3 regions of the Streptomyces sp. MB09-02B genome follow, and region 1 is predicted to be linked to each of the others. Evidence: riboswitches for the same ligand, from Rfam matches in the RefSeq annotation. Region 1 holds a riboswitch; each other region holds the start of a gene.

Region 1 (5,012 bases):
GACGCCGTCGGCGCAGCCCCACGGGGCGGCGCCGCAGAAGCCGGAGCCCATGCCCGACGCCCCAGAGCCCGCCCCGCAGAAGAAGAGTGCGGGCCGCGACCTGGGCGCGGCCATAGGTGTCGGTGTCGGGCTCGGTGTGGTCATCGTCGCCTCGCTGTTCATCGTCAAGGCGGCCTTCGTCGGCGTGATAGCGGTCGCCGTGGTGGTGGGGCTGTGGGAGCTCACCTCGCGCCTGACGGAACGCAAGGGCATCAAGGCGCCCCTCGTGCCGCTCGCCGTCGGCGGGGCGGCCATGGTCGTCGCCGGGTACGTCCGCGGGCCCGAGGGTGCGTGGGTGGCCATGGCGCTCACCGCGCTCGCCGTCCTCGTCTGGCGGATGACCGAACCGCCGGAGAACTACCTCAAGGACGTCACGGCGGGGGTCTTCGCGGCCTTCTACGTGCCGTTCCTGGCCACGTTCGTCGCGCTCATGCTCGCCGCCGACGACGGGCCGCAGCGGGTCCTGGTGTTCCTGCTGCTGACCGTCGTCAGCGACACGGGCGCGTACGCCGTCGGCTGGCGGTTCGGCACGCACAAGCTCGCGCCGCGCATCAGCCCCGGCAAGACCCGTGAGGGGCTGCTCGGCGCCATCGCCTTCGCCATGGTCGCGGGTGCGCTGCTCATGCAGTTCGTCATCGACGACGGCGCCTGGTGGCAGGGCCTGCTCCTCGGCCTCGCCGTCGCGGCCAGCGCCACGCTCGGCGACCTCGGCGAGTCCATGATCAAGCGGGACCTAGGCATCAAGGACATGGGCACGCTCCTGCCGGGCCACGGCGGCATCATGGACCGCCTGGACTCCCTCCTCCCGACGGCCCCGGTGGTCTGGCTCCTGCTGGTGCTGTTCGTGGGCTCGGGCTGACCGGTCGGTCGCGCCTGCTGAGACGAGTGGGCCCCCATCCTGTTCTTCAGGGCCGGGGGCCCATTGTCATGCCCTCTCGGGAACGAGGAGGTCGTTAGAATTCGCGTTCATGGGGAGAGCGCGGATAGGGGACGACGGCAGATACCACGGCGATCTACCGTGCCGATGGTGCGAGACGCTCATCGACCAGGCGGGACGGCGCAAGCCGCGGCTGTACTGCCGTATGTCCCATCGCTGGAAGAACTACGGCGCGTGGGTCGTGGGTGTGGTCGGCGGGATCTTCTGAACGGTGACCGGCCCGGGTCATACGAATTGATCTGCGACACTGGGAGGGTTATGCCGAAGCCCGGAGAACTCACATTCGTCGCCCCCCGCGGAGCCAAGAAGCCGCCGCGGCATCTTGCTGATCTTTCGCCTGCCGAGCGGAAGGAGGCTGTTGCCGCGATCGGGGAGAAGCCGTTTCGTGCCAAGCAGCTGTCCCAGCACTACTTCGCGCGGTACGCGCACGACCCGGAGCAGTGGACCGACATCCCCGCGGGTGCGCGGACGAAGCTGCGGGAAGCGCTGCTTCCGGAGCTGATGACCGTCGTACGGCATCTGTCGACCGACCAGGAGACCACGCGGAAGACGCTGTGGCGGTTGTTCGACGGGACGCTCGTCGAGTCCGTGCTGATGCGGTACCCGGACCGGGTCACCATGTGCATCAGCTCGCAGGCCGGGTGCGGGATGAACTGTCCGTTCTGTGCGACCGGGCAGGCCGGGCTGGACCGTAATCTGTCCACCGCCGAGATCGTCCATCAGATCGTCGACGGGATGCGGGCGCTCAGGGACGGTGAGATCCCCGGGGGGCCCGCGCGGCTGTCCAACATCGTCTTCATGGGGATGGGCGAGCCGCTCGCCAACTACAACCGGGTCGTCGGGGCCATCCGCCGGCTCACCGATCCGGAGCCGGACGGGCTGGGGCTGTCGCAGCGCGGGATCACCGTGTCGACGGTCGGGCTGGTGCCCGCCATCCACCGGTTCTCCGACGAGGGCTTCAAGTGCCGCCTAGCCATCTCCCTGCATGCCCCGGACGACGAGCTGCGTGACACGCTCGTGCCGGTGAACACGCGGTGGAAGGTGCGCGAGGTGCTGGACGCCGGGTGGGAGTACGCGGCCAAGTCGGGGCGTCGGCTGTCCATCGAGTACGCGCTGATCCGGGACATCAACGACCAGGCCTGGCGCGGTGACCGGCTGGGCCGGCTGCTCCGGGGCAAGCCGGTGCACGTGAACCTGATTCCGCTGAACCCGACCCCGGGCTCCAAGTGGACCGCCTCCCGGCCCGAGGACGAGAAGGCGTTCGTCGAGGCCATCGCCGCCCATGGTGTGCCGGTGACCGTCCGGGACACCCGGGGGCAGGAGATCGACGGGGCGTGCGGTCAGCTCGCGGCGACCGAGAGGTAGTCTGAGACCCGTACGTACATATCCATATTCCGACAGGGGAGCGCCACAGCGCTGAGAGTGCGGCATCCGGGCCGCAGACCCTCTGAACCTCGCCCAGGTCATTCTGGGTAGGAAGTTCGGTCATCACTCAAGCTGTTGCGCCCTGCCCGGGAGCCCTCGAAGCGACGAGGGTCCCGGGCGGGGCCGCGTCTCTTCCTGGTCACTTCCAGGAGGAATGAATCCAGTGGGCATCACCATCACCAGGAGAGCGACGGTTCTCGCCGTCGGCCTCGGGCTCGTCACCCTGTCCGCGTGCGGTTCGTCGGCGGACGACGCCGGCTCCGGCGGGTCCGGTGGCTCCAGGACCGTCACCCTCGTCAGCCACGGCTCCTTCGCCTACTCCAAGGACGTGCTGAAGACGTTCGAGAAGGAGTCCGGGTACAAGGTCAAGGTGCTGAAGAGCGGCGACGCGGGCCAGGCCGTCAACCAGGCGATCCTGACCAAGGACAACCCGCAGGGCGACGTCTTCTTCGGCGTCGACAACACGCTGCTCTCGCGCGCGCTCGACAACGGCCTCTTCCAGCCGTACGCGGCGAAGGGGCTCGACAAGGTCGGCGCCGAGTACCAGTTGGACAAGGACGAGCACCGGGTCACGCCCATCGACTCCGGTGACATCTGCGTCAACTACGACAAGGCGTACTTCGAGAAGAACAAGATCGAGCCGCCGAAGACCTTCGACGATCTGATCAAGCGCGAGTACAAGGACCTCCTCGTCACCGAGAACGCCTCCACCTCCTCGCCGGGGCTCGGCTTCGTCCTCGGTACGGCCGCGAAGTACGGCGACGGTGGATGGGAGGGCTACTGGGAGAAGCTCAAGGCCAACGGTGTGAAGGTCGTCGACGGCTGGGAGCAGGCGTACTACCAGGAGTTCTCCGGGTCGACGGACGGCAAGAAGGCCGGGGGCGACCGGCCGCTCGTCGTGTCGTACGCCTCCTCGCCGCCCGCCGAGGTCGTCTACGCGGACCCGCGCCCGAAGACCGCGCCGACCGGGGTCGCGGAGGGCACCTGCTTCCGGCAGATCGAGTTCGCGGGGCTGTTGAGCAACGCGAAGAACGCCGAGGGCGGCAAGGCGCTGATCGACTTCCTGATCTCGAAGCGGTTCCAGGAGGACATGCCGCTCAACATGTTCGTGTACCCGGTGGTCGAGGGGGCGTCCGTGCCCGCCGAGTTCACCGAGTACGGGCCTGCGGCGAAGGACCCCGAGACCATGGCACCGGAGAAGATCGCCGAGAACCGTGACCAGTGGGTCAAGTCGTGGACCTCGCTCGTACTGAAGTGACCGAGGCGGCCGACGAGGTCGAGCCGGGCGAGGGCGCCGAGCCGGCCGACTCGGCCGAGTTCGGGGCGGCCGCGCCTCGTCGGACTCGCCGACCGGGTTCCGGTCGGTCGGGGGGCGCGGCCCGGCTCGGCCTCATGGCGCTGCCCGTCGCGTTCTTCGGGGTCTTCTTCGCCTACCCGGTCGCCGCGATCGTCGTCCGAGGGCTGAAGGCGGACGGCACCTGGCACCTCGGGCGGATCGGGGAGGTGCTGGGGGACGCCGGGATCCGGCACGTGCTGTGGTTCACCACCTGGCAGGCGCTCGTCTCGACCGCGCTCACGCTGGTGATCGCGCTCCCCGGCGCATACGTGTTCGCGCGCTTCGATTTCAGGGGCAAGGAGATTCTGCGGGCGGTCGTGACCGTGCCGTTCGTCCTGCCGACCGTGGTCGTCGGAACGGCGTTCCTGGCACTGGTCGGACGCGGTGGGCTCTTCGACGAACTGTGGGGCGTACGGCTGGACACGACGGTCTGGGCGATTCTCCTCGCCCATGTGTTCTTCAACTACGCGGTCGTCGTACGGACCGTCGGCGGTCTCTGGGCACAGCTCGATCCCCGGCAGGAGGAGGCCGCGCGGATGCTCGGCGCGTCCCCGCTCGCGGCCTGGCGCAAGGTGACCCTCCCGGCACTCGCGCCCGCCGTGGCCGCCGCCGCGCTGATGGTCTTCCTCTTCACCTTCACCTCGTTCGGGGTGGTGCAGATCCTCGGCGGGCCGACCTTCTCCACGCTCGAAGTGGAGATCTACCGGCAGACCTCGGAGATCTTCGACCTGTCCACCGCCGCCGTACTGACGCTGGTGCAGTTCGTCGCGGTCGGGCTGATCCTCGCCGTGCACGCGTGGACCGTACGGCGGCGGGAGACCGCGCTGCGCCTGGTGGACGCCTCGCTCACGGCCCGACGACCGCGCGGGGCCGGGCAGTGGGCACTGTTGGGCACCGTCCTCGTGACCGTCGTCGTGCTGATCCTGCTGCCGTTGGGCGTGCTGGTGGAGCGGTCGCTCGACGCGGCTGGCTTCGGCTACTACAAGGCGCTGACCAGTGACGAGAGCGGGATCTTCCTGGTCCCTCCGATCGAGGCGGTCGGGAACTCGCTCCGCTACGCGGCCGCCGCGACCGTCATCGCCCTGCTCGTCGGCGGACTCGCCGCCGCCGCGCTCACCCGGCGGGCGGGCCGGCTCGTCCGGGGCTTCGACGCGCTGCTGATGCTGCCGCTCGGGGTGTCCGCGGTGACCGTCGGCTTCGGGTTCCTGATCGCGCTGGACGAGCCGCCGCTGGACCTGCGGTCGTCCTGGATCCTGGTACCGCTCGCCCAGGCAC
Region 2 (5,012 bases), on a different contig from region 1:
CCACGCCCTCCTGGACGGCCGCCGCGGCGGCCTCCTCCTCGGCGTGGGTGGAACGGCCGATGAGCACGTCCGGGCCGAGGAGGGCGCGGGCGGCGGGGACCGGGAGGTCGCCCTGGCCGAGGTGCAGCACGTCCGCGCCGATGGCGTGGGCGACGTCCGCGCGGTCGTTGACGGCGAGCAGCTTGCCGTGCCGGCGGCAGGCGTCCGCGAAGACCTGGAGGTGCTCCAGCTCCTCGGCGGCCTCCATGCCCTTGTCGCGGAGCTGCACGATGTCCACGCCGCCGCCGAGGACCGCGTCCAGGAACCGCGGGAGGTCGCCCTGGCGCCTGCGGGCGTCCGTGCAGAGGTAGAGCCGGGCGTCGGCGAGCTGTGCGGCGGCGTCGGGCATGGGTGCGTCCCCCGTTGGCGTGAGTGATCGGTGCGGCGTACGGGGACGCGGCCCTCGCGGGCCCCGGCCCCCGTACGCCGTACGAGCGGGTGGTTCCGGTCAGACGGCGAGCGCCTGGGCGCGGCGCTTCACCTCCGTGCCGCGATTCTCGCTCAGGGCCTGGGCCGGTGTCCCGGGCAGGCTGGGGTCCGGAGTGAAGAGCCACTCCAGCATCTCTTCGTCGGTGAAGCCGTCGTCCCTCAGCAGGGTCAGGGTGCCGGTCAGGCCCTTGACCACCTTGTCTCCGTCGATGAAGGCGGCGGGGACGTGCAGCGCGCGGTTCTCACCACGGCGTACGGCGATGAGCTGGCCTTCCTTCACCAGCTGCCGCACGCGGGTCACCTCGACGTCCAGCATCTCTGCGATGTCGGGGAGGGTCAGCCACGCGGGGACGAGAGCATCGATCTTTGCGTCAATCTCGGTCACGTCTCCAAGACTGCCATCTGGGACTGACAGTGGGTAGCCGAGCCGCCTCCGGCGGGGCGACGAAAGGTGCGTGGCGCGCCGGACGGCGGGAGAACACGCTCCGGCCTACGCCTTCGCCGCCTTCAGCGGCCTCGCCGCATCCTCCAGCAGCAGCGGGTCCATCGGTGTGCCCGCCTCGATCAGGCGGCGGCCCTGGGCCAGGTCCCGGGGGCGGCCCACCGCCAGCAGGGCGACCAGCCGGGTCTCGCGCAGCCAGCACACCGACCAGGCGGCGCCGGTCGGGTCGCCGCGCCGGACCATGGTGTCGGCCGAGGCGTGGTCCCCGGCGTACTGGACGAACCGGCCGAACTGCTCGGACCAGAAGTAGGGCACGGGGTCGTAGGGCTCTGGGGTCTCACCGACGATGTTCGCGGCGACCGTGCGGGGGCCCTGGAGGGCGTTGTCCCAGTGGTGCACGAGGAGGCGCCGACCGTACCTGCCCGAGGGGAAGGAGGCGCAGTCACCGACGGCGTAGACGTCCGGTGCGGACGTGCGCAGATGGTCGTCGGCCACCACCTCCCCCTGGGCGCCGAGCTCGATGCCGGAGTCCGTCAGCCAGGCCGTGGCGGGGCGCGCGCCGATGCCGACGACGACCGCGCCGGCCGGGATCCGGGTGCCGTCGTCCAGGACCACCGTCCCGGGCTCGACGCGCTCCACGCGCGCGTGGGTGCGCAGCGTGGTGCCGCTGTCGGCGTACCAGGCGGTCATCGGGGCGGCCACCTCCGCCGGGAGCGCGCCCGCGAGTGGGCGGTCGGCCGCCTCGACGACCGTCACCGCGCAGCCCGCCTCACGGGCGGCCGTGGCGAACTCGGCGCCGATCCAGCCCGCGCCCACGACCACGATGTCGTGCTGCCGTGCCAGCACGGGCCGCAGCCGCTCGGCGTCGTCCAGGGTCCGCAGCAGATGCACCCCGGGCACCCCTTCGGCGCCCGGCAGCCGGATCGGTTCCGCGCCGGTCGCGACGACGAGGACGTCGTACGGGACGGGGCCGACGGGCGTGTCCAGTTCGTGGTCGGCGGGGCGCAGGCCGGTGACCTCGCGGCCCAGCCGGAGGTCGATGCCGAGCGCCTCGAAGTCGACGTCGAAGGCGGAGCCCTCGGCGTTGCCGAGCAGGACGGCCTTGGAGAGGGGAGGGCGGTCGTAGGGCTGGTGCGGCTCGGCGCCGAGCAGGATCACGTCGCCGGTGAAGCCCTGTTCCCGCAGGGCGACCGCCGTCTGCACGCCCGCCATGCCCGCGCCCACGACGACCACGCGCCGCGCCGGTGATCCGCCCCTCAGCTGCGTCTGCTCGCTCACCCGATCACCATAGACAACTGATATTCGGTCAGTCAGGGGGTGGGCGATCAGGTCGTCCGGAAGGGGGCGGGCGGTGGCGCTCAGCGGGCGCGGTCCGCGGGCTCGTCGACCTGCTCCACCACGCTCGTACCGCTGCCGGGCCGCGACTCCCACTCCCAGGTCTCCTCCAGCCGGACCCGCCCGTCGGGCAGTTCGACGACGAGGGACACACAGTGCCCGGAGGCGGTGGTGCCGTCGGTCTTCAACTGCACGTAGCGGAAGTCCAGGCGGTCCCCCGCGCGCGTGCCCACGAGCCGGCCGCGCACGACGTCGCCGCCCGCGTAGTCCGCCCAGATCTCGCCGTCCTCCTCGTGGTACGTGAACCGGGTGCGGGTGCCCACCTGACCTGGGGCCTGGTCGGCGACGGGGGCGAGGACGAGACCTTCGAGCGAGCGGGCCATGGGCACGGGCTCCCTTACTGAGGCGATCGGCGGGGGCTAGGGTGGGCCACCGTAGAGCACTCGCGGGAGCCCGGACGCACCGGGCTGAGAGGGAGGCTGGCGGCCTCCGACCGTACGAACCTGATCCGGGTCATGCCGGCGAAGGGAGGGGCTGGACGCCCATGTCGCGTACGCACACGTCAGACGTCCTCGTCGTGGGGGGCGGGATCATCGGCCTCGTCACGGCGTGGCGGTCCGCGCAGCGCGGGTTCGCCACGGCCGTGGTCGATCCCGAGCCGGGCGGCGGGGCCGCGCGGGTGGCGGCCGGGATGCTCGCCGCCGTGACCGAACTGCACTACGGCGAGGAGACGCTGCTCGGGCTCAACCTGGAGTCCGCGCGCCGCTACCCGGACTTCGCGGCCGAGTTGACGGAGGCCACCGGCCTCGACCTCGGCTACCGCCGCTCCGGCACCCTCGCCGTCGCGCTCGACGCCGACGACCGCGCCCATCTGCGCGAACTGCACGCCCTGCAACGCCGGTCGGGCCTCGACTCGGAGTGGCTGAGCGGGCGGGAGTGCCGTCGCCTGGAACCCATGCTCGCGCCGGGCGTGCGCGGCGGACTGCGGGTCGACGGGGACCACCAGGTCGACCCGAGGCGGCTCTCGGCGGCCCTGGTCGCGGCCTGCGAACGCGCCGGGGTGGTGTTCCACCGGGCCTGGGCCGAGGAGCTGTCGGTGGCCCGGGACCGGGCCACCGGGATCCGGACCGGCGACGGCGACCGGCTGAGTGCCGGACACACCGTCCTCGCCGCGGGCAGCCTCAGCGGGCGGCTCGCGGGGGTGCCGGTCGACGTGCGGCCGCCGGTGCGGCCGGTGAAGGGGCAGGTGCTGCGGCTGACCGTGCCGAAGCCGTACGCGCCCTTCCTGACCCGTACCGTGCGGGCCGTGGTGCGCGGCAGCCAGGTCTATCTGGTGCCGCGCGAGAACGGCGAACTCGTCGTCGGCGCGACCAGCGAGGAACAGGGCTGGGACACGACGGTCACCGCGGGCGGGGTGTACGAACTGCTGCGGGACGCCCACGAACTCGTCCCAGGGATCACCGAACTGCCGCTCACCGAGACCCGTGCGGGACTGCGCCCCGCCTCCCCCGACAACGCCCCGCTCCTCGGCCCGAGCGGACTGGACGGCCTGCTCCTGGCGACCGGCCACTACCGCAACGGGGTGCTTCTCACGCCGGTCACCGGCGACGTCATGGCCGAGGTGCTGACCACTGGTGAACTGCCGGCGGAGGCACGCGACTTCACCCCCCTGCGGTTCCGCGCCGGCGCGGCCCGCGAACTCCTGGAGCAGCCCGTATGAGCACCAGCCGTATGAGCACCACCGGGACCCTGACCGTGTCCGTCAACGGGGAGCCGCGGCAGGTCGCCCCCGGCACGGCCCTCGACGCGATCGTGCGGACGCTCACGCCGTCCGTCTCCGGTGTCGCCGCCGCCCTCAACGAAACCGTCGTCCCGCGCGCGCGGTGGACGACCACCGCCCTCGCCGAGGGGGACCGTGTCGAGGTCCTCACCGCCGTCCAAGGAGGCTGATCCCATGGCAGACGACCCCTTCGTCCTCGGCGGCACGACCTACGCGTCCCGCCTGATCATGGGCACCGGCGGCGCGAGCGGCCTGGACGTCCTGGAGCGCGCGCTGGTGGCCTCCGGCACGGAGCTGACCACGGTCGCGATGCGCCGGGTCGACGCCGGCACGCACGGCTCGGTCCTGTCCGTGCTCGAACGGCTCGGCATCCGCGTGCTGCCCAACACTGCCGGTTGCTTCACGGCGGGCGAGGCCGTGCTGACGGCCCGCCTCGCGCGCGAGGCGCTCGGTACGTCCCTGGTCAAGCTGGAGGTCATCGCCGACGAGCGCACCCTGCTGCCCGACCCGATCGAACTGCTCGACGCCGCCGAGACGCTCGTCGACGACGGTTTCACGGTGCTGCCGTACACGAACGACGACCCCGTGCTGGCGCGCAAGCTCCAGGACGTGGGCTGTGCCGCGATCATGCCGCTCGGCTCCCCCATCGGCTCCGGGCTCGGCATCCGCAACCCGCACAACTTCCAGCTGATCGTCGAGCACGCGCGCGTGCCCGTGATCCTGGACGCGGGTGCCGGGACGGCGTCGGACGTCGCGCTCGCGATGGAGTTGGGGTGCGCCGGTGTCATGCTCGCCTCCGCCGTGACCCGGGCGCAGGAGCCGGTCCTGATGGCCGAGGGCATGCGGCACGCGGTGGAGGCCGGACGGCTGGCGTACCGGGCGGGCCGCATCCCCCGCCGTCACTTCGCCGAGGCGTCCTCGCCCGGCGAGGGGCTGGCGCGGCTGGATCCGGAGCGCCCGGCGTTCTGAGGCGGAGCTCACGCCTCC
Region 3 (5,012 bases), on a different contig from region 1:
GGAGCTGCGTTACGAGACCTGTGATCCCTACGCTGTGCGGCTGACCTTCCACCTGCCCGGAGATGCCCCGGTGACCTGGGCCTTCGGGCGGGAGCTGCTCATCGACGGGGTGGGGCGGCCGTGCGGGGACGGGGACGTCCACATCGCGCCCGCCGATCCGGAGACGTTCGGCGAGGTCCTGATCCGGCTGCAAGTGGGGAGCGACCAGGCGATGTTCCGGGTCGGCACAGCACCACTGGTGGCCTTCCTGGACCGCACCGACAAGCTCGTGCCGCTGGGGCAGGAGCGTTCCCTCGCCGACTTCGACGCACTGCTCGACGAGGCGCTGGACCGCATCCTGGCGGAGGAGCAGAGCGCGGGCTGAACGTTACGGCGCCGGGGTGCCGTAACGCTTCAGCGCTTGCGGCGGCGCCCTCTTCCGCCGCGCGCCGGAGCGGGCGCGGACGCCGCTTCGGCGCTGCTCGGACGGTCGGCAGAGACGACCAGGGCGGCCAGCGCGGTGGTCACCGGCACCGACGCCACCAGACCGATCGAGCCGACGAGCGTGCGCACGATCTCCTCCGCGACGAGCTCGCTGTTGGCGACCGTGCCGACACTGCTCTGCGCGATCGAGAAGAGCAGCAGCAGCGGCAGCGCGGCACCGGCATAGGCGAGAACGAGGGTGTTGACCACCGACGCGATGTGGTCCCGGCCGATCCGGATCCCCGCGCGGTACAGGTTCCGCCAGCCCATCGTCGGGTTGGCCTCGTGCAGTTCCCAGACCGCCGACGTCTGGGTGACCGTCACGTCGTCGAGCACGCCGAGCGAGCCGATGATGACGCCCGCGAGCAGCAGACCGCTCATGTCGATCGTCGGGTACAGCCCATGGATCAGACCGGTGTTGTCGTCCGTGTTGCCGGTCAGATAGGCCGAGCCGATGAACCCCGAGCCCAGCAGGCCGATCAGCAGGAGCGAGATCAGGGTGCCGATCACCGCCACGGAGGTCCGGGCCGAGAGCCCATGACACATGTAGAGGGCGATGAGCATGATGGCGCTCGCCCCGACCACTGCCACCACCAGCGGGTTCGAGCCCTGAAGGATGGCCGGCAGGATGAAGAGGGTCAGCACCAGGAAGCTGATCGCCAGCGCCACCAGCGCCATGAGGCCGCGCATCCGGCCCACGACCACGACGGAGAGCGCGAAGATCCCGGCGAGCAGCACCATCGGGAACTTCCGGTTCACATCGGTGACCGAGTACTGCAGGTCCTTGGGCGCGGCGGGTTCGTAGGCGACCACGACCTCCTGGCCCTCTTCCAACTGCCGTGACTGGTCCGGCTGGACGATCTCCGTGAAGGTACGGCCCTTGTCGTCGCCGGTGTCGACCCGGACTGTGGCCTTCTTGCACGTGCCGTTCGCCTGCTGTTGGGCGGACGAGCCCTCGGCGGTGGACGTGTCGCCGGTCGGGGTCTCGCCCGAGGCGTTCACCGATGAGCAGCTGACCTCTTCGACCTTGGTGACGGTGGCCTGCTGTGTCTGTCGGTCGAAGCCCACCCCTGTGCGTTCGTGCGCCGGGGCGCCGCCGGGCCAGAGCACGACGAGACCCACGACGACCGCGGTCGCGAAGGGGATCAGCACCGCCGCGATGACCTTGCGCAGGTGCTGCGAAACGGGCGCGGCGGGGCCGTGGCTGTGGCTGTGGGAATGGCCGTGGCCGCCGCCGGAGGACGGGCCTTGGTCGTGGCCGCCTCCGGAGCCGTGGCCGCCTCCGGAGCCGTGGCCGCCTCCGGAGCCGTATCCATGGCCACCGTCGGAGCCATGCCCATGGCCGTTTCCAGGGCCATGGCCGTGGGGCGGCTCGGGGGGCGGAGGCGGGGGCTGCTGCGTCGTGGTCACCGACCGATCATCGCAAGAACGAGCGATGCCCACTGTTCACCGCGCCACATCTGCCGCTAGCGTGGAGGCACCTTTGCACACGCGGGAGCTCGGAGCACCGGGCTGAGAGGGCGTTGACCTCCGCAGACGCGATGTTTCACGTGGAACATCGGCGGGCGGAAATTGCTGCGTCGACCGCTGAACCTGTTACCGGGTAATGCCGGCGTAGGGAGTAGGTCTCATGACCATCGAGGACACACGCACGCCTGCCTCCAGCCAGGGGGACGGGGCACCCGCCGCGTCCCAGGGCGAGAACAGCCAGGGTGAACAGTCCCTGGAGGCCGGGAAGTCCATCGGCTGGCACAAGGCGTACATCGAGGGCTCACGCCCCGATCTGCGCGTGCCGGTCCGCCAGGTGCACCTCACCAACGGACAGTCCGTCACCCTGTACGACACTTCTGGGCCGTACACCGATCCGACCGCGGAGACCGACGTCAGGCGGGGGCTGCTCCCCCTGCGCGAGAACTGGATCATCGCCAGGGGAGACACCGAGGAGTACGCGGGCCGTCCCGTCCGCCCCGAGGACGACGGGATCAAGCACACCTCGCCCCGAGGCGGACTGCGCAATCTCGACGCGGTGTTCCCTGGGCGGCCGCGCCAGCCGCGCCGGAGCCGTGACGGTCAGGCCGTGACCCAACTCGCGTACGCACGACGCGGGGAGATCACACCCGAGATGGAGTACGTGGCCGTCCGGGAGAACGTCTCGCCCGAGGTCGTCCGCGAGGAGATCGCCGCAGGCCGGGCCGTACTGCCCGCGAACGTCAATCACCCCGAGATCGAGCCGATGATCATCGGGAAGCGGTTCCTGGTGAAGGTCAACGCCAACATCGGAAACTCCGCGGTCACTTCCTCCATCGAGGAGGAGGTCGAGAAGATGACGTGGGCGACCCGCTGGGGCGCCGACACGGTCATGGACCTGTCCACCGGCCGGAACATCCACACCACCCGCGAATGGGTGCTGCGCAACTCCCCTGTCCCCATCGGCACGGTGCCGCTGTACCAGGCGCTCGAGAAGGTAGACGGCAAGGCCGAGGAACTCACCTGGGAGATCTACAAGGACACCGTCATCGAGCAGGCCGAACAAGGCGTCGACTACATGACGGTCCACGCGGGCGTGCGCCTCGCGTATGTGCCGCTCACCGCGAACCGCAAGACCGGCATCGTCTCGCGCGGTGGCTCGATCATGGCGGCCTGGTGCCTCGCCCACCACAAGGAGTCGTTCCTCTACGAGAACTTCGAGGAACTGTGCGAGATCCTCGCCGCCTACGACGTCACCTACTCCCTCGGCGACGGCCTTCGGCCCGGCTCCATCGCGGACGCCAACGACGAGGCGCAGTTCGCGGAGTTGCGCACGCTCGGGGAACTGAACCGGATCGCGAAGCGTTTCCACGTACAGACCATGATCGAGGGCCCGGGACATGTCCCGATGCACAAGATCAAGGAGAACATCGATCTGCAGCAGGAGATCTGCGATGAGGCTCCGTTCTATACGCTTGGCCCGCTGACGACGGACGTCGCACCGGCGTACGACCACATCACCTCCGGCATAGGTGCCGCGATGATCGCCTGGTGGGGCACGGCGATGCTCTGCTACGTCACGCCCAAGGAGCACTTGGGACTGCCCAATCGTGACGACGTGAAGACCGGCGTCATCACCTATAAGATCGCGGCCCATGCGGCGGACATCGCCAAGGGACACCCGGGTGCACAGGAGTGGGACGACGCGTTGTCGGACGCCCGCTTCGAGTTCCGCTGGGAGGATCAGTTCAACCTGGCCCTCGACCCCGACACGGCCCGCGAGTTCCACGACGAGACGCTCCCGGCCGAGCCGGCCAAGACGGCTCACTTCTGCTCCATGTGCGGACCGAAGTTCTGCTCGATGAAGATCTCCCAGGACATCCGTCGTGAGCACGGTGGTTCCCGGACCGAGATCGAGGCGGGCATGGCCCAGAAGTCCAAGGAGTTCGCGGAGGCGGGGAACCGGGTGTATCTGCCGATGGCGGACTGACGTCAGTCGCCTGCTCCCCTGAGGCACGGGGCTCAGGGGAGCACCGCCGCTCCGTCAGGCGCGCTGCGCCGTCGTCAGACGCTCAACCTGTTCGCGGCTTGGTCGCAGACGTCCGGTGGGCTCTCGATCTGCACGTCCCCCCAGAACTGTGTGAGCAGAGGCTAGTTCTGGTGCTCGGTGGCGCAGGCAGTGGGCCCTGGGCATCGGGAGACGTCCAAGGAGTTCGCGGAGGCGGGAGCGTCACGTACGGCCGGGAAGTGGGCTCGGGTGCGGCTCCCGCTGCCTGATCGCGGTCGTTGTCAGTCCGGCTGGTGCTCCGGGCCGCCGAAGTCCGGGCTGGAGAAGTCCGGGCTGCTGTAGCTGGGCCGGGAGCGGGCGCCGCCACTGTCCGGGCTGCTGCTGAAGCTCGGACGGTCGTAGCCGAGATGCGGCATACGGCTGGGTGGGGTCGGGCGGTCCGGCTCCAGCAGCAGCGCCGGACCCGGGTTCGCGAGGGCGTCGCGGAGGAACGGCAGGATGCCGCGTTCCAGGAGGGCCTCGCGCCAGGCTTCCCTGGCCCGGGTCAACTCCTCGTTCAGCTCGCTGCGCGCTTCGTCGTCGAGGAGCGCGGTGGCGTTGTTGCGCAGGGCGGTGAGCAGGAGGCCGACCGCGGCCACCAGGATCGCCGCCGCCGTGACCGCGCCGAAGACCCACCCCGTGGTGAGGAGGGTCTCGGCGATCGCCCGCTCGGGATCGAGCGCTTTCATGACGTATCCCACGAGCAGGAAGAGCACCGCCGCGGTTCCGGCGAGGACCGGAGCGAGCACCGCGGCGACGGCACCGGCGCCCGCACCCGCAGCCTCCGTGACCTCGCCCATGGTGGCAGCGAGCCCCACCGTGGAGCCGTCCGGCTCGCTGGAGCCGGACGTCGTCCCCTCTGCGGCGGGCGTGGCCGACGACGGGCTGCGGAATTCGTCGCGGACCTTGACGTAGTACTGGTATTCGGTGGCCGCGGCGGCTGTGATGATCGCCGAGGCGTTGAGGGCCATCGTGCGCAGCTGTTCGGTGTTGAGCCGCTGGAGACCGGCGGCGAATTCCGGGCGGTGTGGTGCGG

Evidence for each region. Region 1 has a riboswitch for thiamine pyrophosphate ahead of P1P70_RS25175 (thiamine ABC transporter substrate-binding protein). Riboswitches for the same ligand answer to the same signal wherever they lie in the genome.
Region 2: another riboswitch for thiamine pyrophosphate. It lies ahead of thiO (glycine oxidase ThiO); the one in region 1 lies ahead of P1P70_RS25175 (thiamine ABC transporter substrate-binding protein).
Region 3: another riboswitch for thiamine pyrophosphate. It lies ahead of thiC (phosphomethylpyrimidine synthase ThiC); the one in region 1 lies ahead of P1P70_RS25175 (thiamine ABC transporter substrate-binding protein).

Annotation. Positions count from the first base shown of each region.
Region 1 is NZ_JARGEE010000195.1:4,519-9,530, reverse strand. Features, by position in the region: gene P1P70_RS25190 (phosphatidate cytidylyltransferase) at 1-898, shown strand, start outside; gene P1P70_RS25185 (hypothetical protein) at 1,008-1,184, shown strand; gene rlmN (23S rRNA (adenine(2503)-C(2))-methyltransferase RlmN) at 1,235-2,341, shown strand; TPP riboswitch at 2,366-2,473, shown strand; gene P1P70_RS25175 (thiamine ABC transporter substrate-binding protein) at 2,556-3,659, shown strand; gene P1P70_RS25170 (iron ABC transporter permease) at 3,794-5,012, shown strand, end outside.
Region 2 is NZ_JARGEE010000088.1:18,329-23,340, forward strand. Features, by position in the region: gene thiE (thiamine phosphate synthase) at 1-388, opposite strand, end outside; gene P1P70_RS15250 (Rv2175c family DNA-binding protein) at 488-853, opposite strand; gene P1P70_RS15255 (FAD-dependent oxidoreductase) at 959-2,188, opposite strand; gene P1P70_RS15260 (hypothetical protein) at 2,269-2,628, opposite strand; TPP riboswitch at 2,681-2,792, shown strand; gene thiO (glycine oxidase ThiO) at 2,790-3,965, shown strand; gene thiS (sulfur carrier protein ThiS) at 3,995-4,195, shown strand; gene P1P70_RS15275 (thiazole synthase) at 4,200-4,994, shown strand.
Region 3 is NZ_JARGEE010000002.1:32,767-37,778, reverse strand. Features, by position in the region: gene P1P70_RS00660 (SsgA family sporulation/cell division regulator) at 1-364, shown strand, start outside; gene P1P70_RS00655 (YibE/F family protein) at 394-1,872, opposite strand; TPP riboswitch at 1,944-2,100, shown strand; gene thiC (phosphomethylpyrimidine synthase ThiC) at 2,093-3,919, shown strand; gene P1P70_RS00645 (hypothetical protein) at 4,219-5,012, opposite strand, start outside.